4 regions of the Streptomyces sp. NPDC050534 genome follow, and region 2 is predicted to be linked to each of the others. Evidence: riboswitches for the same ligand, from Rfam matches in the RefSeq annotation. Region 2 holds a riboswitch; each other region holds the start of a gene.
The links. Region 2 has a riboswitch for thiamine pyrophosphate ahead of ACIBN2_RS43095 (thiamine ABC transporter substrate binding subunit). Riboswitches for the same ligand answer to the same signal wherever they lie in the genome.
Positions count from the first base shown of each region.

Region 1: linked by a shared signal. The riboswitch ahead of ACIBN2_RS04320 (cation-translocating P-type ATPase) and the one ahead of ACIBN2_RS43095 (thiamine ABC transporter substrate binding subunit) in region 2 are both predicted to bind thiamine pyrophosphate.
Region 3: linked by a shared signal. The riboswitch ahead of thiO (glycine oxidase ThiO) and the one ahead of ACIBN2_RS43095 (thiamine ABC transporter substrate binding subunit) in region 2 are both predicted to bind thiamine pyrophosphate.
Region 4: linked by a shared signal. The riboswitch ahead of thiC (phosphomethylpyrimidine synthase ThiC) and the one ahead of ACIBN2_RS43095 (thiamine ABC transporter substrate binding subunit) in region 2 are both predicted to bind thiamine pyrophosphate.

Region 1 covers NZ_JBITHF010000001.1:930,059-936,992, forward strand. The annotation lists gene ACIBN2_RS04310 (potassium channel family protein) at 1-502, opposite strand, end outside; gene ACIBN2_RS04315 (potassium channel family protein) at 499-1,158, opposite strand; gene ACIBN2_RS04320 (cation-translocating P-type ATPase) at 1,155-3,986, opposite strand; TPP riboswitch at 4,124-4,266, opposite strand; gene ACIBN2_RS04325 (CBS domain-containing protein) at 4,590-5,450, opposite strand; gene ACIBN2_RS04330 (hypothetical protein) at 5,635-6,105, shown strand; gene ACIBN2_RS04335 (hypothetical protein) at 6,102-6,934, shown strand, end outside.
Region 2 covers NZ_JBITHF010000020.1:90,111-97,044, forward strand. The annotation lists gene ACIBN2_RS43075 (LOG family protein) at 1-276, shown strand, start outside; gene ACIBN2_RS43080 (LAETG motif-containing sortase-dependent surface protein) at 440-1,132, shown strand; gene ACIBN2_RS43085 (ABC transporter ATP-binding protein) at 1,237-2,256, opposite strand; gene ACIBN2_RS43090 (ABC transporter permease) at 2,257-3,858, opposite strand; gene ACIBN2_RS43095 (thiamine ABC transporter substrate binding subunit) at 3,903-4,991, opposite strand; TPP riboswitch at 5,079-5,186, opposite strand; gene rlmN (23S rRNA (adenine(2503)-C(2))-methyltransferase RlmN) at 5,235-6,341, opposite strand; gene ACIBN2_RS43105 (hypothetical protein) at 6,617-6,919, shown strand.
Region 3 covers NZ_JBITHF010000013.1:210,425-217,358, reverse strand. The annotation lists gene pknB (Stk1 family PASTA domain-containing Ser/Thr kinase) at 1-106, opposite strand, end outside; gene ACIBN2_RS36370 (thiazole synthase) at 226-1,020, opposite strand; gene thiS (sulfur carrier protein ThiS) at 1,024-1,224, opposite strand; gene thiO (glycine oxidase ThiO) at 1,221-2,375, opposite strand; TPP riboswitch at 2,373-2,484, opposite strand; gene ACIBN2_RS36355 (hypothetical protein) at 2,538-2,879, shown strand; gene ACIBN2_RS36350 (NAD(P)/FAD-dependent oxidoreductase) at 2,925-4,166, shown strand; gene ACIBN2_RS36345 (Rv2175c family DNA-binding protein) at 4,233-4,598, shown strand; gene thiE (thiamine phosphate synthase) at 4,742-5,398, shown strand; gene metF (methylenetetrahydrofolate reductase [NAD(P)H]) at 5,497-6,420, shown strand; gene ACIBN2_RS36330 (hypothetical protein) at 6,477-6,934, shown strand, end outside.
Region 4 covers NZ_JBITHF010000008.1:460,235-467,168, reverse strand. The annotation lists gene ACIBN2_RS27535 (hypothetical protein) at 1-396, shown strand, start outside; gene ACIBN2_RS27530 (GAF and ANTAR domain-containing protein) at 579-1,277, opposite strand; gene ACIBN2_RS27525 (GAF and ANTAR domain-containing protein) at 1,348-2,106, opposite strand; gene thiC (phosphomethylpyrimidine synthase ThiC) at 2,307-4,139, opposite strand; TPP riboswitch at 4,132-4,321, opposite strand; gene ACIBN2_RS27515 (YibE/F family protein) at 4,392-5,912, shown strand; gene ACIBN2_RS27510 (SsgA family sporulation/cell division regulator) at 6,016-6,453, opposite strand; gene ACIBN2_RS27505 (IclR family transcriptional regulator) at 6,552-6,934, opposite strand, start outside.

The DNA of each region.
Region 1 (6,934 bases), on a different contig from region 2:
CCGCGAGAGTGTGGCCGGCGGCGCTGGACTGCGGCCCGATGGTCGTCTCGATCACGTCGACGCCCGCCTTGCTCAGCCGCAGCAGCGCCACCGTGTCGCTGGCGCTGGTCGCCTCCTCGACCAGGGACACGAGGGGTGCCGCGGCCGGTACGGCGGTGTCGACGCCCCAGTGCCGGTCGAACAGCCAGGCGTTCTCGTCGTCGTTGATGCGTGCGATGACCCGGGCGACCTTGAACTGTCGCTTGGCGAGCAGGCTGACGACCAGGTTGTCCTCGTCCTCGCCGGTGGTGGCGACGACCAGGTCGGCGGCGCGGGCGCCCGCGGCCTCCAGGACGGCCGGCTCGCAGGCGTCACCGACGCACAACTCGGCGGGCACACGCCCCTCGAGCGCGGCGATCCGGTCGTCGTCCCGGTCCACGAGCGTGACCTGGTTGCGGGCGGCGCCCAGGACCTGGGCGATCTGGGTGCCGAGGCGTCCGGCCCCGGCGACGATGACCTTCATGTCCCGAGCTCCTTGTCCAGGAAGCCGCGCAGCCGGCCGAGGGCGTCGGCGGCGACGGCGAACGTGACCAGATCGTCCGCCTCTGCGGGCGTGTGCGGCGTGGGCAGGAACGACCGTCCGCCCCGGGTCACTTCGACGACCCGGATCTCGCCGTCCACCTCCAGACCGCCGAGCTGCCGCCCGGTGAGATAGGCGGGCAGGCGTGAGCGCATCAGCAGCGTCTCGCCGTTGCCGAAGTCGAGCTCCGGGGTGAGATGGCGGTGCAGCAGCATCTGGTGCAGCTGGTGCACCGTCCAGCGCACGCTGGCGATCGTCGGGATGCCCAGGTCGCGGTAGATGTCGGCGCGCCGGGGATCGTAGATACGGGCCAGCACGATCGGCACCCGGTACGTCTCCTTCGCGGTGCGGGCGCTGACGATGTTGGTGTTGTCGCCGGAGGTGACGGCGACGAACGCGTCGGCGAGTGCGATGCCGGCGGACTCCAGCAGCGTACGGCTGAAGCCGTTGCCGTGCAGGAACTGGCCGGCGAAGCCCGGGGGCAGCAGCCGCCGGGTCCTCGGCTCGCGGTCGATGACGCGCACGTCGTGGTCCTCGTTGACCAGCTGGACGGCGAGCTGGGAGCCGACCCGGCCGCAGCCCACCACGATGACCCTCATGGCGTGGTCTCCTTTCCGGTCACGGCGGGCGCCGGCCTGCGGCGCACCCACCACTTGCGGGCCTCCTCCGCGGCCAGCAGCAGGACGCCGAAGCCGACGAGGACGGCCCAGTCCACGGCATTCAGGGCCGCGGTGTTGAACACGTCCTGCAGCAGGGGCACGTAGCTGATCGCGGCCATCAAGCCGATGCCGAAGCAACCCGCCGCGATCAGGCGGGGGTTGGAGAACAGCCCGACGGTGAACACGCTCTGCCGGTCGGTGCGCACGGCGAGGGCGTTGAAGAACTGGCTCACCACGATCGCCGCCTGGGTGAGTGTGATGGCCTTGCGGTAGACGGGGTCGTCGCTGGTGAAGTCCGCGTAGGGGATCCCCGAGGCGTGCACCTGCCAGAAGAACACCGTGCACACACCGATCGACTGCACGGCGCCCAGGAAGAGGAACCGGCGCACGAGTTCGGCGGAGAACAGGCGCTCGCGGCGGGAGCGGGGCGGGCGGTCCATGGTGTCCGGCTCGGGCGGCTCGGCTCCCAGCGCCAGCGCGGGCAGCACGTCCGAGCCCAGGTCGATGGCCAGGATCTGCACGGCGGTCAGGGGAACGAGCGGGAAGCCGGCGAACGCCGCGGCGAGGATCGGGACGAGCTCGGCGATGTTGTGGCTGAAGAGGTAGGCGAGGAACTTGCGGATGTTGCGGTAGACGGACCGCCCGAGTTCCACGGCCGCGGTGATGGAGGCGAACGAGTCGTCCAGCAGCACCATTTCGGACGCCTCGCGGGCGACGTCGGTGCCGGTGGCGCCCATGGACACGCCGATGTCGGCGTGCTTGAGGGCGGGAGCGTCGTTGGCCCCGTCCCCGGTGACCGCCACCACCTCACCGCGCGCCTGCAGTGCCGCCACCACCCGCATCTTGTGCTCCGGGCTGACCCGGCACAGCAGCAACTGACCCGGTGCCGCGAGCAGTTCGTCGAGCGCGGCCGGGTCCATGGCGTCCAGCCCGGCACCGGTCACGACGGTGGGCGCGGGGCCGGTCACGATGCCGACGCGGCGGGCGATCGCCTCCGCCGTCAGAGGGTGGTCCCCGGTCAGCATCACGATCCGGATGCCGGCCCGGTGGCAGGCCCGCACCGCCTCGGCGACCTCGGGCCTGGGCGGGTCGAGCATGCCGACCAGACCCAGGAAGGTCAGATCCGACTCGGCCTCCTCCGCCGTGCCCGGCGGCTCGCCGACCGGACGGACGGCCACCGCCAGCACCCGCAGACCCTGTGCCGCCATCGTGTCGTTGGCGGCGATCACGCCGTCCCGCAGCGGGGCTTCGAGCTCGTGCTCGGCAGCGTGCAGGCGGATGCGGCGGCACCGGGCGAGCAGTTCCTGCGGTGCGCCCTTGGCGCACAGGAGGTCACCCGCGGGTGTCCGGTGGACGGTGCTCATCAGCTTGCGCACGGGATCGAAGGGGAACTCGCCGATGCGCGGCGCCGCTTCCTTCTCCGCGGCCGGGTGCAGACCGGCCTTGGCCGCCGCGACGAGGATCGCGCCCTCCGTGGTGTCGCCGAGCACGCGCCAGCCCTCGGCGCCCGCCGGGGGCACCAGCCGGGCGTCCGTGCACAGCACCGCGCTGCGCAGCAGCTCACCCAGGCCCTCCGCGTCGGACACGTCGCCGGCCGGCGCGTACCCCACGCCGGACACCTCGTGCCAGGTCCCGTCGCTCCAGATCCGGGTGACCGTCATCTCGGCCTGGGTGAGGGTGCCGGTCTTGTCCGTGCAGACGACGGTGGTGGAGCCCAGGGCCTCCACCGCCAGCAGCTTCTTCACCAGAGCCTGGCGGCGGGCCATCCGCCGCACCCCGATGGCCAGCGACACCGACAGGGTCGCGGGCAGCCCCTCCGGCACCAGCGCGACCATCACCCCGAGCGCGAACACGAAGGCCGACACCAGAGGCTGCCCGGTCCACAGGCGCAGCGCGAACATGCCCGCGCCGATCCCCACGGCCAGCGCCGCCACCCGCCGCGCCATGACGGCGACCTCGCGCTGCAGGGGCGTCTTCTGGAGCGGGGCCTCGTCGGTGAGCCGGAAGATCCTTCCGAACTCCGTCGACGCCCCGATCGCGTAGACGACCGCCTTGCCCGACCCGGCCACCACCGTGGTGCCCATGAAGACGCAGTTGCGGGAGTCCAGGGCGGTGTCCGCCGCGGTCGGCTCGCCGACCCTGCCGACCGACGAACTCTCCCCGGTCAGCGGTGCGTTGTTCACCGACAGGCCATGGGCCTCGACGACCCGGCAGTCCGCGGGGACCGCGTCGCCCGCCTCCAGGACGGCGAGATCGCCCGGCACGAGCGCGGCGGACGGCAGCTCCAGGCGTTCCCCGTCCCGCAGCACCCGGCAGGTGTGCGGCACCATGGCCTGCAGCGTCTGGGCGGTCCGCTCGGCCGAGTACTCCTGCGCGAAGCCGATCACCGCGTTCAGCACCACGACGCCCAGGATCGCGAAGGCCAGCTGCAGATTGCCGACGTCGCGGGGATCCTGCAGTGCGTAGGCGAGGAACGTCAGCGCCGACGCCGCGATCAGGACGAGGGCGAAGAGGTCGGTGAACTGGGCGGCGAAGCGCCGCCATACGCCCTTGCGGCGCGGGCGGGGCAGCTCGTTGGGACCGTACGTCTCCAGCCGCGCGCCCGCCTCACCGGTGGACAGCCCACGCGGTGACCCGCCGAAGGCGGTGAACACCTCGTCCGCACGCAGCCGTTGCACCGGCGTCGCGGACGCGTCATGCGGCGAGGCGGTGCCCGTCGCCCGTGCGGTACGGGCGGCCGGGGCACGCGCTGTGAGACGACTCGGCACCGGACCCCCAGCTTGTAGGACGGCTCTCCCGTCCACGTTTCGCCGCGGGAGCCGGACCCGCCATGGGCCACCCGGCCCGTAGGAAGGGGCGGACCTGCCCAGCGCCCGCCGCACCACAGCCCCTCGCGGACATGACGAAACCTGCGAGGTGGGCTCCCTTCGCCGGCATGGTCCGGATCAGGTGCTGGAGGTCGCCGTCCGGTCCTGTGACCTTCCGGCCTCTCAGTCCGTCCGTCGATGGCCTCTTCCGACAGGGGCAGTGACTCCCTTGTCGAAGGCGGCCGTTCCGGACGGGCTCCCTCGCTCGCCCCGCAGGCTGCTTTCAGCGTAGGTCCGGCACGGGCCGCCGGCATGGGCCGGTCGGCCCCGATGTGGAGACGTCCGGCCCGTCGCGGCGCCGCGCTCAGAGCTTCGGCGGTTCCAGCCCGATGCCGACCCGTGGCGGCAGGCACAGCGTGTTGTGCACGGTGCAGGCGAGACGACCGCTTCGACCGGCGCCGGCGCCGGCGCCACGTCCGTGCCGCCCGCCTCGGTGGGCTGGTCGACGCGGACCTCCCTGGTCGGCGTGGGCTTCCGTGGAGCGTGCGGGGCGGGTACGCGGGCTCAGACCGCTGTGAGGTGGTCCGCCACCTCGAGCACGTCCGGAATGTGTGCCACCGCGTCGGTCAGCCGCGGCACCAGGTCCACGTCGAGGGAGCCGGTGAGGACGACGACGCCGTGTTGGACCTGCACGTGCACGCTGCCCGGATCGATCTTCAGTTCGTCCCGCAGGACGTGGGAGATGACCTCCGCGCGGATGGCGGCGTCGTCCCGGACCAGGGCGTGCAGCAGTTCGCTGCGGCTGACGACACCCACGAGGCGGCCCTTGTGGTCGATCACGTACACCTGCCTGATCCGGGAGCGGGCAGCGGTACGCGCCGCCTCGACGACCGGGGTCCAGGGGTGGACGGTGAGTGCCGGTGTCGACATCAGCGTGGCGGCCGTGACGCCGGCGCCCAGGCCCCGCGACCTGCGGCCGAGCAGCTTGTCCAGTGCGCCGGTGTGCTCGTCCGCGGAGGTCAGGGCGACCGCCCTGGCCAGCAGGTCGGACTCGGCGACCACGCCGACGACGCGTCGGTCGGCGTCCACGACGGGAACGGCTCCCAGCTGCTCGCGGGCGAGCATGCGGGCGACGTCCGCGAAGGGCGTGTCGGGAGCGACCCCGGTCGCGGTCCGCTTGGCGATGTGGCTGATCTGGAGGTCCGCGATCGTCGCCGGACGCGTGACGTCATGCCGGGCGGTGCCGGTCATGGTGCGCGCGGGAGGAGACGGTTCTTCGGTGTGCGCGTGCGAGGCCATGGCCTGCAGATAGCGCACCATCATGTTCTGACGGGACTCCTCGGCCGGTTTCGGGGCGGCGGTGGGCACCGAACGGCGTGCCTCCACCGATGCCGCGCCTGCTTCCCGGGCGTCACGGTCGTTCATGGCAACCTCCCGTGGTCCGCGCGCAACGCGCCTCCTATGCTCACCATCCCGCCCATGCCGTCGAAAGGCACAGGGCCGCCCGGCCCCTTCCGCAGGTCAATCGGCCCCTGTGGGCCGCCGCGCCCCTTTCGTAGCGTGAGAACAGGCCACCAGCGGACGCCGTGGTCGGGCTCGGAGGTTCGTCATGCCTGGGTTCCGCGAGTTCCTCGCGCGCTTCCGGCCGGCCGGTTCACCCGGCCCCGCCGTGGGCGGCGCCGTACCCGCCGACCGGTCCGCCGAACTCGCGGCCGAACTGGAGCCCCCGCTTGCCCTGCTGGACGACGCCGCCGCCGAGGCCGCCGCCGTACGGGAGGCGGCGTCGCGGGAGGCCGCGGCACGTCGGCGTACGGCGGCGCGGCAGGCCGAGCGCATCGTCGGGACGGCGCGGGAACGCGCCCAGGAAGTCCGGCGTGCGACCGCCGCCCGGCTCGGCGAGGAGGCGCGCGCCGAGGCGGCCCGCGCCGACACCGAGGCTGCGCGTGCCGTGGCGGAGATGCGTGAGCGTGCGCTCGACCGCACCCACGACCTGGCCGCACGCCTGACGGCACAGGCCGTCCGCGAACTGACCGGGCCGCCCGGCGCGGAGCCGGACGGACGGGACCAGGGATCGTCGTGAGCGCCGGATGGGTCGCCGGGGTGACCCGGGCCGAGGCCATGGCCGCTGCCCGCGCCGGCCCCGCGACGGCGCGCGGGCTGGCCACGGCGCCCGGCCTGCCGGACGCCCTGCGGGCGCTGGCCGCCACCTCGTACCGCCGCGGGCTCGACGTCGAGGCAGGCATCGCCGAGGCCCAGCGGGCGGTCACGGACGCCCTGGTGTGGCAGTTGCGCGTACTGGCCGGCTGGCAGCCACGGCCCGGCTCCGCCGCCGTACGCCTGCTCGCGTCGCCCTTCGAGATCGCGAACACCCGGCACCGGCTGCGCGCCATGTCGGGCGCGCCGCAGCCACCGCCGTACCGGCTGGGGGCGCTGTCGACGGTCTGGCCCCGGCTGTCCCGGTCCGGCAGTCCGGCGGAGCTGCGGGCCGAACTCGCCGCCTCCCCGTGGGGAGATCCCGGATCGGATGCGCCCGCGGCGATGATCACCGCCATGCGGTGGTCGGCGGCCGCCCGCACCGCGGCGAACCTCCCCGCGGCCGCCCGCTGGGCGGCGGGCGAGGCGGCCCTGCTGTGGGCTCGTGAGACCTTCGTCGCCGGTCGCCGGCCGGCCACACGGCACGCGGCCCGGCTGCTCGGCACGGCGGCGGTGCGGGCGACCGCCTTCGACGAGTTCCGCGCCCGCCTGTCGCCGCCGGCCAAGTGGGCACTGGAGTGCATCGAGCGGCCCGGCGACCTGTGGCGGGCCGAGGCGCGCTGGTGGAGCACCGTCGAGCGGGACGGTCTGCGGCTGCTGCACGAGGCGCGATTCGCCCTCACGCCCGTCGTGGGCGCGGTGGCGGTGCTGAGCGC
Region 2 (6,934 bases):
GACGGCCTGCTGGCCCGCTCCAACGCCGGCGTGGTCTTCCTGCCGGGCGCCGCCGGGACCGTACAGGAGATCTTCGACAACGCGACGCCCAACTACTACGAGTCACGCGGCGAACCGACGCCCATGGTGCTCGTCGACCGGGAGCACTGGACGGAGCGGCTGCCGACGTGGCCCCTCTTGCAGGCGCTCGCCCGGGAACGGTCGATGGAGTCCCGTATCGCCCTCGTTGACCGTATCGAGGAGGCTCCGGAGGCGTTGAAACGTCTCTGCAGTTAATAAGAAGGCAAAGCCAACAGCCCGGCCCCGCTTACGCATTGACACTTCTTATGGAACGCTTATAGACCTGTGATTCTCCTGGGGAATGTGAGGCTTCGCCTCCACAGCTGCTTCACTCCCCCATGTCAACCCCCCGCAGTTGCGCACCCCGTGAAGGGCAAACGTGTCCATAACCCGTCGTACCGCACGTCGTTCCGTGCAGATCCTGGGCGTTGCCGCCGCCTCCTCCGCGCTCGCCCTGAGCGCCGCGGGCAGCGCGCTCGCCTGCGACATCAAAGAGTTCTCCGCCGAAGCCAAGTGCGACGGCGGCAAGGGCAGCATTGTCGTCACCGACAAGGATGGCTCCGGTACCCCGGCCACCATCACCGTGTTCCTGAAGAGCCCCGCCGGTGTCGAGACTCCGGTCGGCCAGCCGCAGGAGGTCAAAGGCTCGGCCCAGGGGACGACTGTCACCTACAACGAGGACTGGAAGCCGAACGCCCAGTACCGCGTCCACGTCAAGGTCGACACCGACCGGGTCCACATTGACAAGGACATCAACGGCTCGCCTCTGACCACCCCGGCCGAGGGCTGCTCGAAGGGCGAGTCGACCCCCCCGGCGACCCCGCCGGCGTCGAGCACGCCTCCGGCCGACGAGTCCGCGACCCCGACCCCGTCCGCCTCGGAGAGCAGCTCCGCTCCGGCCGGCACCTCGAGCAACGCGCCGTCCCCGGCGGCCGGTGACTCGAACCTGGCCGAGACCGGTGCGAACTCCAACACCGGCATGATCGCCGGTATCGCGGGCGCCCTGGTCGTGGTCGGCGGCGGCGCCGTCTTCTTCGGCATGCGTCGTCGTGGCGCGAGCAGCAAGAGCTGACGCCTCACTCAGCGGTATCGCTGTGGCCCGTCCCCGTATCCCCGGGGGACGGGCCTCGGTCGTTTCACGGGGCCTGTCACGGCGGCGGGCCATGACCTCAACGGTCAAGCGAGGACGACGACTTCGGCCGCGTCGAACTCCACGCCGACCACGTCCCCGACCTCCGGCGCCGCCCGCAGCGCGCACGCCGCCTCGAGGCGCGGCGCCTCCTCCGGCTGGAGCTGTACGGCGACGTGGGTGCCCTTGAAGGTGCGTGCGGCGACCGTGCAGCGCAGGCCCTGGTCGGCGGGGACGAGACGGACGCCCGCGGGGCGCACGAGGAGCGTGCGCGGGCCCTGGGGGGCATCCTCGGGCACCGGCAGCTTGCCCCACGGAGTGTCCGCGGCCTGACCGGCCACCGTCCCCTCGACCACGTTGTCGAAGCCCAGGAACCGGGCCACGAACTCGTCCGCGGGCCGCTGCCAGACCTCCAGCGGCGTACCGGACTGGGCGATCCGCCCGTCCCGCATCACCACGACCCGGTCCGCGAGCGCGAAGGCCTCGCCCTGGTCGTGCGTCACGGCGAGGACCGTGGTGCCCAACCGCCCGAAGAGTTCCCTGAGTTCGACGACCAGCCGCTCCCGCAGCGAGCGGTCGAGCTGCCCCAGCGGCTCGTCCAGCATCAGCAGCCGGGGGCGGGGAGCGAGGGCCCGCGCCAGCGCCACCCGCTGCTGTTCCCCGCCGGAGAGCGACGCGACGGCCCGGCGTGCGGCGCCCGGGAGACCGACGAGATCCAGCAACTCCCGTACTCGATCATCCTGTTGCGGGCGGGACGTCCCGCGCATCCGCAGCCCGAAGGCGACGTTGCCGCCTGCGTCCCGCTGCGGGAAGAGCTGGTGGTCCTGGAACATCAGGCCCACTCCCCGCTTGTGCGCGGGCACGCCCGTCTGGTCGCGGCCGTCGAGCAACACCCGCCCCGCGTCGAGGGGTTGCAGCCCCGCCACCGTCCGCAGCAACGTCGACTTGCCGCTGCCGCTGGGCCCGAGCACGCACACGATCTCGTGCTCGGCGACATCCAGGCCGACGCAGTCGAGCACGGCCCGGCCGCCGAAGCGGACCGTCGCGTCCTGAAGGCTCAGCAGCATCTAGAACTCCCCGGTCCGGTCGGTACGGAGCCGCTCCAGCACCAGCAGCGCCACCGCGCACACCACCATCAGAATCGTCGAAAGGGCCATCGCCTGGCCGTAGTTGAGGTCCCCCGGGCGGCCGAGCAGCCGTGCCACGGCGACCGGCAGCGTCGGGTTGTCCGGCCGCGCGATGAACACGGTCGCACCGAACTCCCCCAGCGACACGGCGAACGCGAACCCGGCCGCGACCAGCAACGCCCGCCGCACCAGGGGCAGATCGACCTCCCGCCAGACCCGCCACGGCGACGCCCCGAGCACGGCCGCCGCCTCCCGCAGACGCGCGTCCACGGCCCGCAGCACCGGCAGCATGGTCCGTACGACGAAGGGGGCGCCCACCAGCGCCTGCGCGAGCGGCACCAGGATCCAGGAGGAGCGCAGGTCGAGCGGCGGTTTGTCGAGGGCGATCAGGAAGCCGAAGCCGACCGTCACCGCGGACACGCCCAGCGGCAGCATCAGCAGCGCGTCGAAGCCGCGCACCAGCCGGCCCGCGTCCCGGCGGGCGAGGGCCGCGGCGGCGAGACCGCCGATCAGCACGGCGATGGCGGTGGCGGCGGCCGCGTACTGCAGGGAGTTGGCGATCGACTCGATCGGCGGGACGAGGAAGGTGCCGCCGTCCTCGTGGGTCAGCGACCGGTAGTAGCCGAAGCCCGGGGCGTCCAGCGACCGCTGCACCAGCACGGCGAGCGGCAGCACGAGCAGCACGGCGACGGTGGCGAGGACGCCGGCGAGCAGCCCCCACTCCCGCACCCCGCGCGGCCGCCGCGCGGTCACGGACGCGTCGACCAGCCGCAGGGCGCTCTCCCGCCGCCGTACGGTCCAGGCGTGCACCGCGAGGATCGCGCCCACCGCCACGAACTGGACGATGGTGAGCACCGCGGCCGTGGAGAGGTCGAAGATCTCGGACGTCTGCCGGTAGATCTCCACCTCGAGCGTGGCGAACGTCGGCCCGCCCAGGATCTGCACCACGCCGAAGGAGGTGAAGGTGAAGAGGAAGACCATGAGCGCGGCCGCTGCGACGGCGGGCCCGAGCGCGGGCAGCGTCACCTTCCGCCACGCCCTCAGCGGTGAGGCGCCCAGCATCCGCGCCGCCTCCTCCTGGCGCGGGTCGAGCTGGCCCCACAGGCCGCCCACGGTCCGTACGACGACCGCGTAGTTGAAGAAGACGTGCGCGAGCAGGATGGCCCACACGGTGGTGTCCAGCCGTACGCCCCACAGCTCGTCCAGGAGCCCGCCACGTCCGACGAGCGCCAGGAACGCCGTGCCGACGACGACCGTCGGCAGCACGAACGGGACGGTGACGACGGCCCGCAGCACCTGCTTGCCGGGGAAGTCGAAGCGCGCGAAGACGTAGGCGCCGGGGAGTGCGACCAGCAGCGTGAGCGCGGTCGAGGCGAGCGCCTGCCAGGTGGTGAACCACAGGACGTGCCGGATGTCGGACTGCGTGACGACGTCCGCGATCCGGCCGAACTGCCAGGATCCGTCGACCTTGAGCCCGCGCGCCACGATCGCGGCCACGGGCCAGGCGAAGAACAGCGCGAAGAACGCGACGGGCACGGCCATGAGACCGAGCCGAGCCGCGCTCCCCGCGCGACGGCCGCGGACGGCTACTGCAGTACGAGTGACGTCCACGACTTGACCCACTGGTCACGGTTCTCGGCGATCTTGCCGGGCGCCATCTTCTCCGGGTCCTTGGCCGGCTGCCCGAACTTCTGGAACTCCGGCGGAACCTGAGCGGCCTCCCGCACCGGGTAGACGAACATGTTCAGCGGCATGTCGTCCTGGAACTCCTTGGTCACCAGGAAGTCGAGGAGCGCCTTGCCGCCCTTGGTGTTCTTGGCGTTGCTGAGCAGTCCCGCGTACTCGATCTGCCGGAAGCAGGTGCCGTACGACGTCCCGGTCGGCGCCGTCTTCGGCTTCGGGTCGGCGTAGATGACCTCGGCTGGCGGCGAGGAGGCGTAGGAGACGACGAGCGGCCGGTCGCCCTTGGCCTTCTTGCCGCCGGCGGAGCCGGAGAACTCCTGGTTGTAGGCCTGCTCCCAGCCGTCGACGACCTTCACACCGTTCGCCTTGAGCTTCTTCCAGTAGCCCTGCCAGCCGGCGTCGCCGTACTTGGCGGCCGTGCCGAGCAGGAAGCCGAGGCCGGGCGAGGAGGTGGCGGCGTTCTCGGTGACGAGGAGGTTCTTGTACTGGGGCTTGACCAGGTCGTCGAACGACTGCGGCGGCGTCAGCCCGTGCTTGCTGAAGTACGCCTTGTCGTAGTTGACGCAGATGTCTCCGGAGTCGATGGGCGTGACCCGGTGCTTGGCCTGGTCGACCCGGTACTCCGGCAGGATCATGTCGGAGCCCTTCGCCTCGTACGACTGGAAGAGGCCGTTGTCGAGCGCCCGCGAGAGCAGGGTGTTGTCGACGCCGAAGAAGACGTCGCCCTGCGGGTTGTCCTTGGTGAGGATGGCCTTGTTGACGGCCTGCCCGGCATCGCCGTCCTTGAGGACGTGGACCTTGTAGCCGGACTGCTTCTCGAAGTCGGCGAGGACGCTCTTCGAGACGGCCCACGAGTCGTGGCTGACGAGGGTCACGGACTTGGAGCCGCCGGACCCGCCGGAGCCGCCGTTGCCGGACGAGGACCCGCAGGCGGACAGCGTGACGAGCCCGAGGCCCACGACCACGGCCGCGAGCTTCCTGTTGTTGTTCACCGAATTCCTCCTGGCTGACCAGGAAGAGACGCGGCCCTGCCCGGGACCGGCGGACATGGCCGACGGCTCCCGGGCAGGGCGCAACAGCTTGAGTGATCACCGAACTTCCTACCCAGAATGACCTGGGCAAGGTTCAGAGGGTCTGCGGCCCGGTTGCCGCACTCTCAGCGCTGTGGCGCTCCCCTGTCGGAATATGCAGATGTGTGTACGGGTGTTCTGTACGGGTGTTCGTACCGGCTCAGGTTACCGCTCGGTGGCCGCGAGCTGGCCGCAGGCCCCGTCGATCTCCTGCCCACGGGTGTCCCGGACAGTCACCGGTACACCGTGCGCGGCGATGGCCTCCACGAACGCCTTCTCGTCCTCGGGCCGGGAGGCGGTCCACTTCGACCCGGGCGTCGGGTTCAGCGGGATGAGGTTGACGTGCACGGGCTTGCCCCTGAGCAGCCGCCCGAGCCGGTCGCCGCGCCAGGCCTGATCGTTGATGTCGCGGATGAGCGCGTACTCGATGCTGAGCCGGCGCCCGCTCTTCTCGACGTACTCGAAGCCGGCGTCGAGGACCTCGCGCACCTTCCACCGTGTGTTCACGGGGACCAGGGTGTCGCGCAGCTCGTCGTCGGGGGCGTGCAGCGAGATCGCGAGCCGGCACTTCAGGCCCTCGTCGGCGAAGCGGTGGATGGCCGGCACGAGCCCGACGGTCGAGACGGTGATGCCGCGCTGGGAGAGCCCGAGCCCGTCGGGGGCGGGATCGGTGAGCGCACGGATGGCCGTGATGACCCGCTTGTAGTTGGCCAGGGGCTCGCCCATCCCCATGAAGACGATGTTGGAGAGCCGGGCGGGCCCGCCGGGCACCTCCCCGTCCCTGAGCGCCCGCATCCCGTCCACGATCTGATGGACGATCTCCGCGGCGGACAGATTCCGGTCCAGCCCCGCCTGGCCGGTGGCGCAGAAGGGACAGTTCATCCCGCAGCCGGCCTGCGAGCTGATGCACATGGTGACCCGGTCCGGGTACCGCATCAGCACGGACTCGACGAGCGTCCCGTCGAACAGCCGCCACAGCGTCTTGCGGGTCGTGCCCTGGTCGGTCGACAGATGCCGTACGACCGACATCAGGTCCGGCAGCAGCGCCTCCTGCAGCCTGCCGCGCGAGCCCGCGGGGATGTCGGTCCACTCCGCGGGGTCGTGCGCGTACCGCGCGAAGTAGTGCTGCGAGAGCTGCTTGGCACGAAACGGCTTCTCCCCGACCTCGGCCACAGCCTCCTTGCGCTCGGCAGGCGTGAGATCGGCAAGATGCCGCGGCGGCTTCTTGGCTCCGCGGGGGGCGACGAAAGTGAGTTCTCCGGGCTTTGGCATGGCGGTACCAGTGTCGCAGATCGACTGGGGTGACCTGCGACTGTGACCTACGGCACCTGTCGTTGGTGGTCGTCGTCCGTCGCCGCTGAGCCCCTTCGGACGGCCCACAGACTGCCCGAAATTCTCGGCTTCCCCAGGAGCTGACCATGAGAGCCTCACACCCGTGGCTGCTGAAACCGAGGTGGGAGAGCTGTTGCGCCAGCGCGGCTGGCGGACGGCATTCACCGTCGCTGGAAGGGTGAACGCGTGGGCCGCCCTGGTGAGCGTCATCGAGCGTGGCTACAGCGACGACATCTACGAGTACACCAACGACCTCTACTGCCGAAAACTGGCTGCACGAAGCGTGGCTCCTGCTGGACGAACATATCGTCCAGCTTTGGACCCCGCAGATCAAAGCTCTGGACGACCGGTACAAGGCCGCGACCGTCGACGACGACGGCCAAGCACTCGACCAGTTCCACAGACTGCCCGGCCCCGACCTGTGGTGGTGGCGGCGACACCCTCGCGTCCTCACCGGAGACCTCGGGCGTTCGCTCCGCTCGGCCGGTGCCATCGGCACCGACCCTGACACAGCGTGACCCCCAGCCTCGTGG
Region 3 (6,934 bases), on a different contig from region 2:
GGGCCCGGTAGACCGTGGCCATCCCGCCGACCGCGATCCGCGCGTCCACGCGATAGCGCCCGTCGAGCACCTGCCCGACCAATGGGTCCTGAAGGGTCGTATCCACGCAGGTGAGTGTACGAGCCGTGACCGACAAGCCCGTCCCTTCCTGCCGGATCGGGGCGTGACTGCAGCCGACCTGTGACGGACCTCGCACCCGTTCTCGAGGCCCGTCGAACGCGCGTTTCAGAACGCGGGACGCTCGGGATCCAGGTGCGCGCGCCCCTCGTGCGGCGAGGACGCCTCGGCGAAGTGACGGCGCGGGATGCGCCCCGCCCGGTGCGCCAGCCTGCCCGCCTCCACCGCGTGCTTCATGGCCTCGGCCATCAGCCGCGGCTCCTGCGCCCGCGTCACCGCCGAGGCGAGCATCACACCCGCGCACCCCAGCTCCATCGCGAGCGCCGCGTCCGAGGCCGTACCGGCGCCCGCGTCCAGGATCACCGGCACACGCGCGTGCTCGGTGATCAGCTGGAAGTTGTGCGGGTTGCGGATGCCGAGACCGGAGCCGATGGGCGAGCCGAGCGGCATGATCGCCGCGCAGCCGGCGTCCTCCAGCTTCCGGGCGAGGACGGGGTCGTCGTTGGTGTACGGCAGCACCGTGAAGCCGTCGTCGACCAGGGTCTCGGCGGCGTCGAGCAGCTCGATCGGGTCGGGCAGGAGGGTGCGCTCGTCGGCGATCACCTCGAGTTTGATCAGTTCGGTGCCGAGCGCCTCGCGCGCCAGGCGGGCGGTCAGCACCGCCTCCCCGGCGGTGAAGCAGCCGGCCGTGTTCGGCAGCACCCGGATGCCGAGCCGGTCCAGGACGGACAGCACCGACCCGTGCACCGAGGGGTCCACACGCCGCATCGCGACCGTGGTGAGCTCCGTGCCGGACGCCACCAGCGCCCGCTCCAGCACGTCGAGGCTGGGGGCACCGCCGGTGCCCATGATCAGGCGGGACGTGAAGGACGCACCGCCGATGACGAAGGGATCGTCGGCCATGGGTCAGCCTCCTTGGACGGCGGTGAGGACCTCGACGCGGTCTCCCTCGCGCAGGGAGGTCGACGGCCACTGCGCGCGTGGGACGACGGTTTCGTTGAGGGCGGCGGCCACTCCGGAGGGGGCCGGGGTCAGCGTCCGCACGACGGTGTCGAGAGCGGTGCCGGAGGCGAACTGCCGGAGCTCCCCGTTGACGGAGATGTTCATGCGGGCTGCTCCACGCGCGCGAAGCGCCTCGGGGTGAACGGGCGGGCCTCGTCCGGCAGTTCGCCGGTGGCCAGGACGTGCGCCATGGCGTCGCCGGTGACCGGCGTGAGCAGCACGCCGTTGCGGTGGTGCCCGGTGGCCAGCAGCAGCCCCGGCAGCTCCGTCGGGCCGAGCAGGGGGGCGTTGTCGGGGGAGCCCGGACGCAGTCCCGCGCGCGTCTCCGTCAGCGGCAGCTCTGTGATGCCGGGGACCAGCTCGTGCGCGTCGCGCAGCAGCTCGTACACCCCGCCCGCGGTGACCGTCGTGTCCCAGCCGAGCTCCTCGGTGGTCGCGCCGATCACCAGCTCGCCGTTCTCGCGCGGCACCAGATAGACCTGGCTGCCGCGCACCACGGCGCGCACGGTACGGCTCAGGAAGGGCGCGAACCGCTGTGGCACGGTCAGGCGCAGCACCTGCCCCTTCACCGGCCGCACCGGCGGCAGCACCTCGTCCGGGACGCCGGGGAGCCGCCCGCTGAGGCTGCCGGCGGCCAGTACCACCTGGCCCGCGCCCAGCTCGGTGCCGTCCGCCGTGCTCACACCGGAGGCCCGGTCCCGTACGACGTGGAAGCGCTCGGCCCACTGGCGGTGGAAGACCACGCCCGCCCGCTCGCACGCGGCGACCAGCGCGCCTGCCAGCCGCCGCGGGTCGATCTGGTGGTCGCCGTCGACCCGGAGCCCGCCGCGCACGCCCGGCGCGAGCATCGGTTCCAGGCGCCGGCAGTCGCGGCCCGACAGCCACTCCGACTCCAGGCCCGACTCCCTTTGCAGGGCGTGCAGTTCGCGCAGATGGGCGCGGTCGTCGGCGTCCAGCGCGACGGCGAGTGTGCCGCACCGGCGGTAGCCGAGGTCGTGGCCGGTGAGATCGGTGAGCTCGGCCGCGAACTCCGGATAGCGGCCGGCCGAGGCCAGGTTCAGGCCGAGCAGGGTCTGCTCGCCGTAGTGCAGCTCGGTGACCGCGGCGAGCATCCCGGCGGCCACCTGCGCGGCCCCGCCCCCCGGTTCGGGGTCCACGAGGGCCGTCGCGAACCCGCGCTGCGCGGCGCGCCAGGCCGTGACCAGGCCGATGATTCCGCCCCCGATGACGAGGACGTCTGACGTACGTGACGGCATGGGCCTCCAGCCCCTCCCTTCGCCGGCATGACCCGGATCAGGTTCGTACGGTCGGAGGCCGCCAGCCTCCCTCTCAGCCCGGTGCGTCCGGGCTCCCGCGAGTGCTTGTACGTTGGCCACCCTAGCCCGACCCGTCGCACCTCTGTAAGGGAGCCCACCGTCATGCCGCGCTCGCTGGACGGCCTCGTCCTCGCCCCCGTCGCCGACCAGGCTCCAGGTCAGGTGGGTACCCGGACGCGGTTCACGTACCACGAGAAGGACGGCGGGGTCTGGGCCGAGTACGAGGGCGGGGACGTCGTAAGAGGTCATCTGGTGGGTACCCGGGCCGGTGACCGGCTGGACTTCCGGTACGTGCAGCTCAAGCGCGACGGGACGACGTCCTCGGGGCACTGCGTGTCCACGGTGGTGGAGCTGCCGGACGGGCGGGTGCGGCTGGAGGAGACCTGGGCGTGGGAGTCGCAGGCCGGCAGCGGCACCAGCGTTGTGGAGCAGGTCACTGAGTGAGCACGACTGCTGACTGACAATTTGTCAGTTGGCTAGGGTGATCAGGTGAGTGAGCAGACGCAGGAGACGGGCGGGCCGCCCGCGCGGCGCGTGGTCGTGGTGGGCGCCGGCATGGCCGGTGTGCAGTCCGCGGTGGCGCTGCGCGAACAGGGCTTCACCGGCCGCGTGACGCTGATCGGCGCCGAGCCCCACCAGCCGTACGACCGGCCCCCGCTGTCCAAGGCCGTCCTGCTCGGCAAGTCCGAGGGCTCCGCCTTCGACGTCGACTTCGAGGCGCTCGGCATCGAACTCCGGCTCGGGTGCGAGGTGCTGGGCCTGCGCCCCGGCGAGCACGAACTGGACACCGAGGCCGGCCCGGTCCCCTACGACGTCCTCGTGCTCGCCACCGGTGCCGAACCGATCCGGCTGCCGGGCACCGAGGGTGTCCCCGGCGTGCATCTGCTGCGCACCCTGGACGACGCCGAGCGGCTGCGGCCCGTGCTCGCCCGGCAGCACGACATCGTGGTGGTCGGCGCGGGCTGGATCGGCGCCGAGTTCGCCACGGCCGCGCGCGAGGCGGGCTGCGCGGTGACGGTCGTCGAGGCGGCGGACCGGCCGCTCTCGGGCGCGCTGCCGGCCGAGGTGGCCGCGCCGATGGCCGCCTGGTACGCCGACGCCGGCGTCGAACTGCGCACGCACGCGCGCGTGGAGCGCGTCGAGCCCGGCGCGGTCGTCCTGGACGACGGCTCGCGGCTGCCCGCGGGCGCGGTCGTGGTCGGCATCGGCGCGCGCCCCGCCACGGCCTGGCTGGCCGGCTCCGGCATCGAGCTCGGAACGCACCAGGAAGTCGTCGCGGACGCCCATCTGCGCACCTCGGCACCGGACGTCTACGCCGTCGGCGACTGTGCCTCCTTCCCCTCGGGGCGGTACGGCGAGCGCCTGCTGGTCCACCACTGGGACAACGCCCTCCAGGGGCCGCGCACGGTGGCCGGGAACATCGTCGGCGAGGCCACCGGTGCGCCCCCGGCGGTCTACGACCCCGTTCCGTACTTCTGGTCCGAGCAGTTCGGCCGTTTCGTCCAGTACGCCGGCCACCACGCCTTGGCCGACACGACCCTGTGGCGCGGCGACCCGACCGGGCCGGCCTGGTCGGTCTGCTGGCTGCGCGAGGGGCGTCTGGTGGGCCTGCTCGCGGTCGGCCGGCCCAGAGATCTGGCGCAGGGGAGGCGGCTGATCGAGGCCGGAACGCCGATGGACGCCGAGCGCATCGGGGATCCGGCCAGGCCCCTGAAGGCGGCCACGGCGTAACGCGGAACCCCCAGGTCGGGCCAGCCTGGCTTCCGACTGTCAGTGCGGGATGGCAGGCTTGATTCCGTGACCGAGATTGACGCAAAGACTGATGCTCTCGTCCCCGCCTGGCTCACCCTCCCCGACATCGCAGAGATGCTCGATGTCGAGGTGACGCGAGTGCGGCAGCTGGTCAAGGAGGGCCAGCTCATCGCCGTACGCCGTGGTGAGAACCGCGCACTGCACGTCCCCGCCGCCTTCATCGACGGGGACAAGGTCGTCAAGGGCCTGACCGGCACCCTGACGCTCCTGCGCGACGACGGCTTCACCGACGAGGAGATGCTCGAGTGGCTCTTCACTCCCGACGAGAGCCTGCCGGGCACCCCCGCCCAGGCCCTCAGCGAGAATCGAGGCACGGAGGTGAAGCGCCGCGCCCAGGCGCTCGCCGTCTGAGCCGAACTCGCTGATCCGAACACCGTCCGGCGTACGGGCCGGGGTCCGCGCGGGCCCAGGGCCGTGGTTCACTGCGGCCCGCAGCTCCGAAGCGTTCCCGCGGGCCCGCGGCCCGTACGCCACCGACAACGGGGGACACCCACATGCCCGGCACCGCAGCCACCGCACGCGCCCGCCTCACCGACGCCCGCGTCTACCTCTGCACGGACGCCCGCAGGCGCCAGGGTGATCTCCCGCAGTTCCTGGACGCCGTCCTGGCGGGCGGCGTCGACATCGTCCAGCTGCGCGACAAGGGCATGGAGGCGGGCGAGGAGCTGGAGCACCTCGAGGTCTTCGCCGACGCCTGCGCCCGCCACGGCAGGCTGCTCGCGGTCAACGACCGCGCGGACGTCGCCCATGCCGCCGGCGCCGACGTCCTCCACCTCGGCCAGGGCGACCTCCCGGTCCCCGCGGCCCGCGCGATCCTCGGCGGCGACGTCCTCGTCGGCCGCTCGACGCACGCCGAGTCCGAGGCCGCCGCGGCCGCAGTCCAGGTCGGCGTCGACTACTTCTGCACCGGGCCCTGCTGGCCGACCCCGACCAAGCCGGGCCGTCACGCCCCCGGACTCGACCTGGTCCGGTACACCGCCTCCCTCGGCGTCGAGCGTCCCTGGTTCGCCATCGGCGGCATCGACCTCGCCAACCTCGACCAGGTGCTCGACGCAGGCGCCCGCCGGGTCGTGGTCGTCCGCGCGATCACCGAGGCGGAGGACCCGGGCGCCGCGGCGGCGGAGTTCGCCAAGCGGCTGCGGCAGGCATAATCGCGCCGGCTGTCCGAGGCGTGGACAGCAAGTCGACAATTCGGGTAAAAATCCCGCGTTCGGTTGGGTGACCGTCGCCCCCTGGTTAACCTGCGAGTATGGCCCTCGGAACCGCATCCACAAGGACTGATCGCGCACGTACCGTGCGGGACATGCTCGCCTCGGGCAAGACGACGTACTCCTTCGAGTTCTCGGCGCCCAAGACGCCCAAGGGTGAGCGGAACCTGTGGAGCGCGCTGCGCAGGGTCGAGGCAGTGGCTCCCGACTTCGTCTCCGTGACCTACGGAGCCGGCGGCTCCACGCGTGCGGGCACGGTCAAGGAGACCGAGCAGATCGTCGCCGACACCACGCTGACCCCGGTCGCCCACCTGACCGCGGTCAACCACTCCGTCGCCGAGCTGCGCAACATCATCGGCCAGTACGCCGACGCCGGGATCCGCAACATGCTCGCCGTGCGCGGCGACCCGCCCGGCGACCCCATGGGGGACTGGGTGCCGCACCCGAAGGGCCTCGCCTACGCCGCGGACCTCGTCCAGCTCATCAAGGAGTCCGGCGACTTCTGCGTGGGCGTCGCGGCCTTCCCGGAGATGCATCCGCGCTCCGACGACTGGGACACGGACGTCACCCGCTTCGTGGACAAGTGCCGGGCCGGTGCCGACTACGCGATCACGCAGATGTTCTTCCAGCCGGAGTCCTATCTGCGACTGCGCGACCGGGTCACCGCGGCCGGCTGCGAGACCCCCGTCATCCCCGAAGTGATGCCGGTCACCAGTGTGAAGATGCTGGAACGGTTGCCACAGCTCAGCAACGCCCACATCCCGTCCGTCCTGAAAGAGCGAATCCTCACAGCAAAAGACGATCCGACCGCTGTACGCTCCATTGGCATTGAATTCGCCACGGAGTTCTGCGCACGGCTGCTGGCCGAGGGAGTGCCCGGACTGCACTTCATCACGCTCAACAACTCCACGGCGACGCTGGAAATCTACGAGAACCTGGGGCTGCACCACCCGCCGCAGGCCTAGACCGGCCGCACCGGTGTACGACACACTGCGTAGCGGCGACTGGGAGAGGGGCGTACATGGGCTGGACGGTCCTCTATATCGCGTTCGGCATCGTCGCGCTGTGGTTGCTCGGTGAGGTGCTGCTGCAGTACAAGGCGCGGCTGCGCTGGCGGCTGCTCGCTTTCGCCGGCTTCCTGGGTGTCGTCATCGGGGTGCTGATCCCCTCGGTGATCGTCATCGGCCTGGGCGCGGCCGCGTTCGCGGTCGGCCAGACCTACGTCACCCTCTCCTTCCGCCGCGGCTTCTCCGCGGGCTGGGCGGTCAAGCGCCCGGAGGGCGACGACGGCAGCAAGCGGCGCCGCGGCAGGGCGGACTTCCGGGACCCGACCCTGGAGGTCTCCGACCTCGAGCCGGGCGACGTCGGATACGACGAGCGGGCCGCCTACACCCGCGAGAACGCCGCCTACAACGACGACGACTACGACCGCGACGACGTCTTCACACCCGCCCACGCGACGGCCGCAGAGAGCACCGC
Region 4 (6,934 bases), on a different contig from region 2:
ACCGCCGGCTGGGTGTTCGGCGCCCTGACCGCGGCCGCGATCCTGGTCGCCGCCGTCGGCCTGCTGCTCACCGCTCTGCGCAACCGGCCGTCGCTCGAGACCGGGCCGTACGGTGAACCGGGCGGGGACGTGGCCCTGGCCAGGGAAGCCTGGCGCGAGGCACTTCTGGAGCGCGGCGTCATGCCGTTCCTCAGGGAGGCACTCGCCGACCCGGGCGCCGCGGCGGCACTGCACAGCACCACACCGCGGACGCCGACCAGCCGTATGCCGAATCTGGGCTACGGCCGCCCCGGCTTCAGCAGCCCGGACGAGGGCTCCACCGGCCCGCGCCCGAGCTTCTCGAGCCCGGACTACACCAGCCCGGACTTCGGAGGCCCGGAACACCAGCCGGAGTGACCACCGGCTTGCGCCCTCCACAACGGAGCGACCCGTCGGGGCCGGCCGGGGGAGCGCAAGCCGAACGCCCCGTCCACCGAACCGAGTTCGTCGGTCCGCGATCGGCAGACACACCCTGTTCCCCGCGGCCGCGAACTCCTTCGGCCTCTCCGTCCTGTCCGCCTCGGTCGCCTCCCGGTTCGTCAGCCCGGTGGACCGTTCAGGTCGGCCCGGTGGTGAACGACGTCGTCTGCGACGTCCAGGAGAGGAAGGTTGTGGGTGAAGGCGTAGGCGCGCAGGCGCGCGAGGGCCTGGTCGAGGGGGATGTCGAGCATGACGGTCAGGGCGCCGGTTGCCTGGTGGATGAGGGCTCGGTGCAGGGGCAGCGGGTTGCTGCTGCTCATGTCGTGGATGCCGTGAGGTGTGGTGAGGATCGTGGTGGCGCCTTCGGCGAGCGCGAGGAGTTGGCTCATCTGAGGGCGGGTCAGCGAGCGGGTCGTGTCGCGGTGGCCGGTGAGAACGCCCAGCCGGGCCGCACCCAGATTCAGGGGAACGGCGTAAGCGGCGTGTGGGGATTTCCGGTGGGTGGCGGCCAGCAGGGCGGGCCATCGGCGTTCGGGCACGGTGTACAGGTCGGGGACGAGTACGGGTTCACCGGTGCGGGCGGCGTCCACGGTGGGGCCCTCGCCGAGGGTGTACTGCAAGTCTTCGAAGGCCACCCCCGCGGTGTCCGCCGGGTCGTACCAGACGAGTTCGAGGCCGGCGTGGTCGATCAGGCAGATGGTGAGGCTGTCGAGGCCGAGTGTGACCGCGCACGAACTGGGGTCGAGTGCGGTCAGACCGTGGCCGGCCTGGGTGGCGGCGGCCACGAGGCCGGGGATGTCGGGGGCATCTGCGGGCACCGCGGGTACTCCTTGGCTGAGTGCGGTGGGGCGCTGGTGGCGCGGGCAGCAGAACGGCATGAAATCAGCGTCACGGGCGGCGCGTCCGGTCCTGGGTTGCGGCGAACGTCCCGGCGGACACGCCGCCCTCGACGACGAGTTGGCACAGGTGGGTCAATGACGTCCGGTTGTTGCGGGCATGGGCGCGCAGGCGCTCGAAGGCGGTCTCGGGTGGGATGTTCAGGCGGGCCCCGAGGGCGCCTTTTGCCTGTTCGATGATGATCCGGCTGTTGAGCGCGATGTGCAGTTGCCCGACCCGTTCGGCCTGGTCCTGGGACAGGCGCTGGTGCAGGATGCCGATGGTCGCCGCGTCCGCGAGGGCCTGTCCCAGGCGCAGACTCGCCGGGTGAAGGCCGGCAGGACGGCCGTGGAAGATGTTCACCGCGCCGATCACCTCCTCGCGCAGGCGCAGCGGCATGGCGGCCACGACGGCGAATCCGGCCGTGCGGGCTGCTTTGGTGAAGCGTGGCCAGCGTTCGGCGGTGGCGGGGTCGTTCAGGTCCACCGGGCCGACCTGTACATGCTGGCTGCAGCAGTCCTTGGCGGGGCCCTCGTCGAACTCGACCTGGTTCTCATCCAGTTGGTGTGCGGTGTCGGTGGACGCGGTCACGTCCACCAACCGCCTCTGGGCGTCGACCATGATGACCCCGATCGCCGTCACGTCCAGCAACGCGAGCATGTGATCGGTCAGCACATGCAGGAAATCGACCAGGTGGAAGTCCTCCACCAGGGTGTCGGCCAGCTCCAGGAAGGCTTTCGCGAGTCGTTCGTCCCGCTCCCACTGCGCCATCGCGCATTCCTCCTCCGCCCCTTGCCTCAAACCGCCAAGGGACGATCCAGCCGGGGATGTGGGCCCGGTGCCATTGTCCCGCCCAACGCCCCCACCGGGAACGGAACTGCCGCATACGTGTCACAGGTCCGTCGAACTCGACTGCCCGCAGGCGCCGGAGCCTGCCTCGCAGAGCTCCGGCGCACTTCCCGGGTCCGTCGTCAATCGGCGATCGGCAGATACACCCGGTTCCCGCTCGCCGCGAACTCCTTCGACTTCTGCAGCATCCCGTCCGCGACCTCCTCCGGTGACGCCCCCTCTGCCGCCGCACCACCGAACCGCTCCGTGATGCTGTGGCTGATCTTCATCGAGCAGAACTTCGGCCCGCACATCGAGCAGAAGTGGGCGGTCTTGGCCGGCTCGGCCGGGAGGGTCTCGTCGTGGAACTCCCGTGCCGTGTCCGGGTCCAGAGCGAGGTTGAACTGGTCCTCCCACCGGAACTCGAAGCGGGCGTCGGACAGCGCGTCGTCCCAATCCTGGGCGCCGGGGTGCCCCTTGGCGAGGTCGGCCGCATGGGCGGCGATCTTGTAGGTGATGACGCCGGTCTTGACGTCGTCACGGTTGGGCAGGCCCAGGTGCTCCTTGGGCGTCACGTAGCAGAGCATGGCCGTGCCCCACCAGGCGATCATCGCGGCACCGATACCGGAGGTGATGTGGTCGTACGCCGGCGCGACGTCCGTGGTCAGCGGGCCGAGCGTATAGAACGGAGCTTCATCGCAGATCTCCTGCTGAAGGTCGATGTTCTCCTTGATCTTGTGCATCGGGACGTGTCCCGGGCCCTCGATCATGGTCTGTACGTTGAAACGCTTGGCGATCGTGTTGAGTTCCCCGAGCGTGCGCAACTCGGCGAACTGCGCCTCGTCGTTGGCGTCCGCGATCGAACCCGGCCGTAGGCCGTCGCCCAGCGAGTACGTGACGTCGTAGGCGGCGAGGATCTCGCAGAGCTCCTCGAAGTTCTCGTACAGGAACGACTCCTTGTGGTGCGCGAGGCACCACGCGGCCATGATCGAGCCGCCGCGCGAGACGATGCCGGTCTTGCGGTTCGCGGTGAGCGGGACGTACGGCAGACGGACGCCCGCGTGGACCGTCATGTAGTCCACGCCCTGCTCGGCCTGCTCGATGACGGTGTCCCTGTAGATCTCCCAAGTGAGCTCCTCGGCCCGGCCGTCGACCTTCTCCAGGGCCTGGTAGAGCGGCACCGTGCCGATGGGCACGGGGGAGTTGCGCAGCACCCATTCACGGGTCGTGTGGATGTTGCGGCCGGTGGAGAGGTCCATGACCGTGTCGGCGCCCCAGCGGGTCGCCCAGGTCATCTTCTCGACCTCCTCCTCGATGGAGGACGTCACCGCGGAGTTGCCGATGTTGGCGTTGACCTTCACCAGGAACCGCTTGCCTATGATCATCGGCTCGATCTCCGGGTGGTTGACGTTGGCCGGCAGCACCGCGCGGCCCGCCGCGATCTCTTCGCGGACCACCTCGGGCGCCACGTTCTCCCGCAGTGCCACGAACTCCATCTCGGGCGTGATCTCACCCTGGCGCGCGTACGCGAGCTGGGTCACCGCCGTACCCTCGCGTCCGCGCCGCGGCTGGCGTGGACGTCCGGGAAAGACCGCGTCGAGGTTGCGCAGCCCGCCGCGCGGCGAGGTGTGCTTGATGCCGTCGTCCTCCGGGCGGACGGGGCGGCCCGCGTACTCCTCGGTGTCGCCGCGGGCGACGATCCAGTTCTCCCGCAGCGGGGGGAGCCCCCTGCGGACGTCGGTTGGGGTGGACGGATCGGTGTACGGGCCGGATGTGTCGTACAGCGTGACCGACTGCCCGTTGGTGAGGTGCACCTGACGGACCGGCACCCGCAGATCGGGGCGCGAGCCCTCGACATACGCCTTGTGCCAGCCGATGGACTTCCCGGCCTCCGCGGACTGCTCACCGGACTGTTCGCCCTGAAGGGGCAGTTCGTCCTGGTTGGAGGCAGGCGTGCGTGCGTCCTTGTTGGTCATGAGACCTACTCCCTACGCCGGCATTACCCGGTAACAGGTTCGGCGGTCGACGCAGCGATATCCGTCTGTCGACGTCTCGTGGGGAACATCACCCGACTTCGGTGATGTTCCACGTGAAACATCGCAGGGACGGAGGTCAGCGCCCTCTCAGCCCGGTGCTCCGAGCTCCCGCGTGTGCAAAGGTGCCTCCACGCTAGCGTCAATTCCGGCGAGCTGAACAGGGGGCCCCGGCGTTCTTGCGATGATCGGGCGGTGACCACGACACGCCAGCACCCCTATCCATCCCCGGAGCCGCCTCATGGGCACGGCTCCCACGGCGGCCATGGAGACGGTCCTTCTGCCGGTGCTGGTCCTGGCGGCGGTCCCGGCGCTTATGCCGGTGCCGGCCCTGGTGGTGGGCACGAGCACCATGCTGAGCCCGGCCATGGCCCCGGCTCCGATGCCGGCCGCGGTCATGGTGGCGGCCACGGTCACTCGCACAGCCACGGTCCGGCGGCGCCCGTCTCCAAGCACCTGCGCAAGGTCATCGCGGCGGTCCTCATCCCGTTCACCGCGGCCGTGGTGGTCGGGCTCGTGGTGCTGTGGCCCGGCGGTGCCCCGGCCCACCAGCGCACCGGCGTGGGCTTCGACCGGCAGACGCAGCAGGCGACGGTCACCAAGGTCGTGGACGTGAGCTGCAAGTCGGCGAACGCCTCCGGCCAGGCCCCGGCCGGCGACGCCTCCGGCACCGCCGGCTCCTCCGGCCAGCAGCAGGAGAAGGGCACCTGCAAGAAGGCGACGATCCGCGTCGACACCGGCAAGGACAAGGGCCGTACGTTCACCGAGATCGTGCAGCCGGACCAGCCGCGGCAGTTGCACGGGGGCGAGAAGGTCGTGGCTGCCTACGAGCCTTCCGCCCCCAAGGCCCTGCAGTACTCGGTCACCGATGTGAACCGCCGGTTCCCCATGGCGCTGCTCGCCGGCATCTTCGCGCTCGCCGTCGTGGTGGTGGGCCGGATGCGCGGTCTCATGGCGCTGGTCGCGCTGGCCGTCAGCTTCATGGTGCTGACCTTCTTCATCCTGCCCGCGATCCTCCAGGGCTCGAACCCGCTGCTCGTGGCGGTGATCGGGTCGAGCGCCATCATGCTGCTCGCCCTCTACATGTGCCACGGCCTGTCCGCCCGTACATCCGTGGCGGTGCTCGGCACGCTGCTCTCGCTCGTGCTGATCGGTGTGCTCGGCTCCGGGTTCATCGGCTGGGCCGCGCTCACCGGCAACACGGACGACAGCACCGGCCTCATCCACGGCCTGTATCCGTCGATCGACATGAGCGGCCTGCTGCTCGCGGGCGTCATCATCGGCTCGCTCGGCGTCCTCGACGATGTGACGGTCACCCAGACCTCGGCGGTCTGGGAGCTGCACGAGGCCAACCCCTCGATGGGCTGGCGAGGGCTGTACCGGGCCGGCATCCGCATCGGCCGGGACCACATCGCGTCCGTCGTCAACACCCTCGTCCTCGCCTACGCGGGCGCCGCACTGCCGTTGCTGCTGCTCTTCTCCATCGCACAGAGCGGCGTGGGGACGGTCGCCAACAGCGAGCTGGTGGCGGAGGAGATCGTGCGCACGCTGGTGGGCTCGATCGGCCTCGTCGCCTCGGTCCCGGTCACAACGCTGCTCGCGGCGCTGGTGGTCGCGGCCGACCGTCCGGGGGCGGAGCCGGCCGTGGGGAGGGTGCCGGGCGCCGCAGCGCCCGCTGCGGCCCGATCGGGGAGAGGCCGGCGCCGCAAGCACTGAGCCGGCGGCGGCCGCGCCTGGCGTGGGCGCACCCACGAAGAAGCGTTCCTGCAACCCTCCGCCGCACGCAGAAGCGTTACGGCCCGTTCCCGCCGCCAGCCCGTCAGCCCGCGCTCTGCTCCTCCGCCAGAATCCGGTCCAGCGCCTCGTCGAGATGGGCGTCGAAGTCCGCGAGCGAGCCCTCCTGGCCGAGCGGCACGAGCTTGTCGGTGCGGTCGAGGAAGGCGATCAACGGCACCGTGGACGAGCGGAACAGCGCCTGGTCACACCCCACCTGAAGACGGATCAGGACCTCGGTCAGCGAGTCGGGTTCGACGGGTGAGACCCGCACATCCCCCTCCCCGCACGGCCGGCCCACCCCGTCGATGAGCAGCTCACGGCCGAACGCCCAGGTCACCGGAGCATCACCGGGCAAGTGGAAGGTCAGCCGTACGGCATACGGATCAGAGGTCTCGTACCGCAGTTCCACAGGAATGCGGAACGAGAGCTCCTCGGACACGAGAAAGCTCATCATGACCTCTGCCTGTACGGACTCGCGCATCGCCTACCCCGTCTTGTGAAGCCGAACGGCTGGGAATCGTCCCCAGACGCTGGTGGCATCTTGCTGAAAGTACACAGCAGATCACAAGGAGTGAGTTTTCAGATACTGATAGAGAGCGCCAGTGACCCCAGCAGCTGCCCGATCTCGCGCTGCAGTTGCTCGACCGCGGACACCAGCCGATCAGCCTGGTGAGCAGGCAAGGAGATGGCCATCGTCGCGGCCGCGGTGCCCACGGTGATCGGGATCGCCGCGCAGACCGTCCCCAGCGCGTACTCCTGCCGCTCAGTCACCGGTTCCAGCCGAGTCGCCCGTTCGAGTCGCCTCAGCAGCGCTTGGTTGTCACGCACCGTGTACGGGGTGATGGACTGCACGGGATAGCGGTCGAGGTGGTCGCGGCGGGCCGCCTCGTCCAGCTGCGAGAGCAGGCACTGCCCGATCGCATGCGCGTGCGCGGTCTCTCGGAAGTCGGCCCACTCCTCGA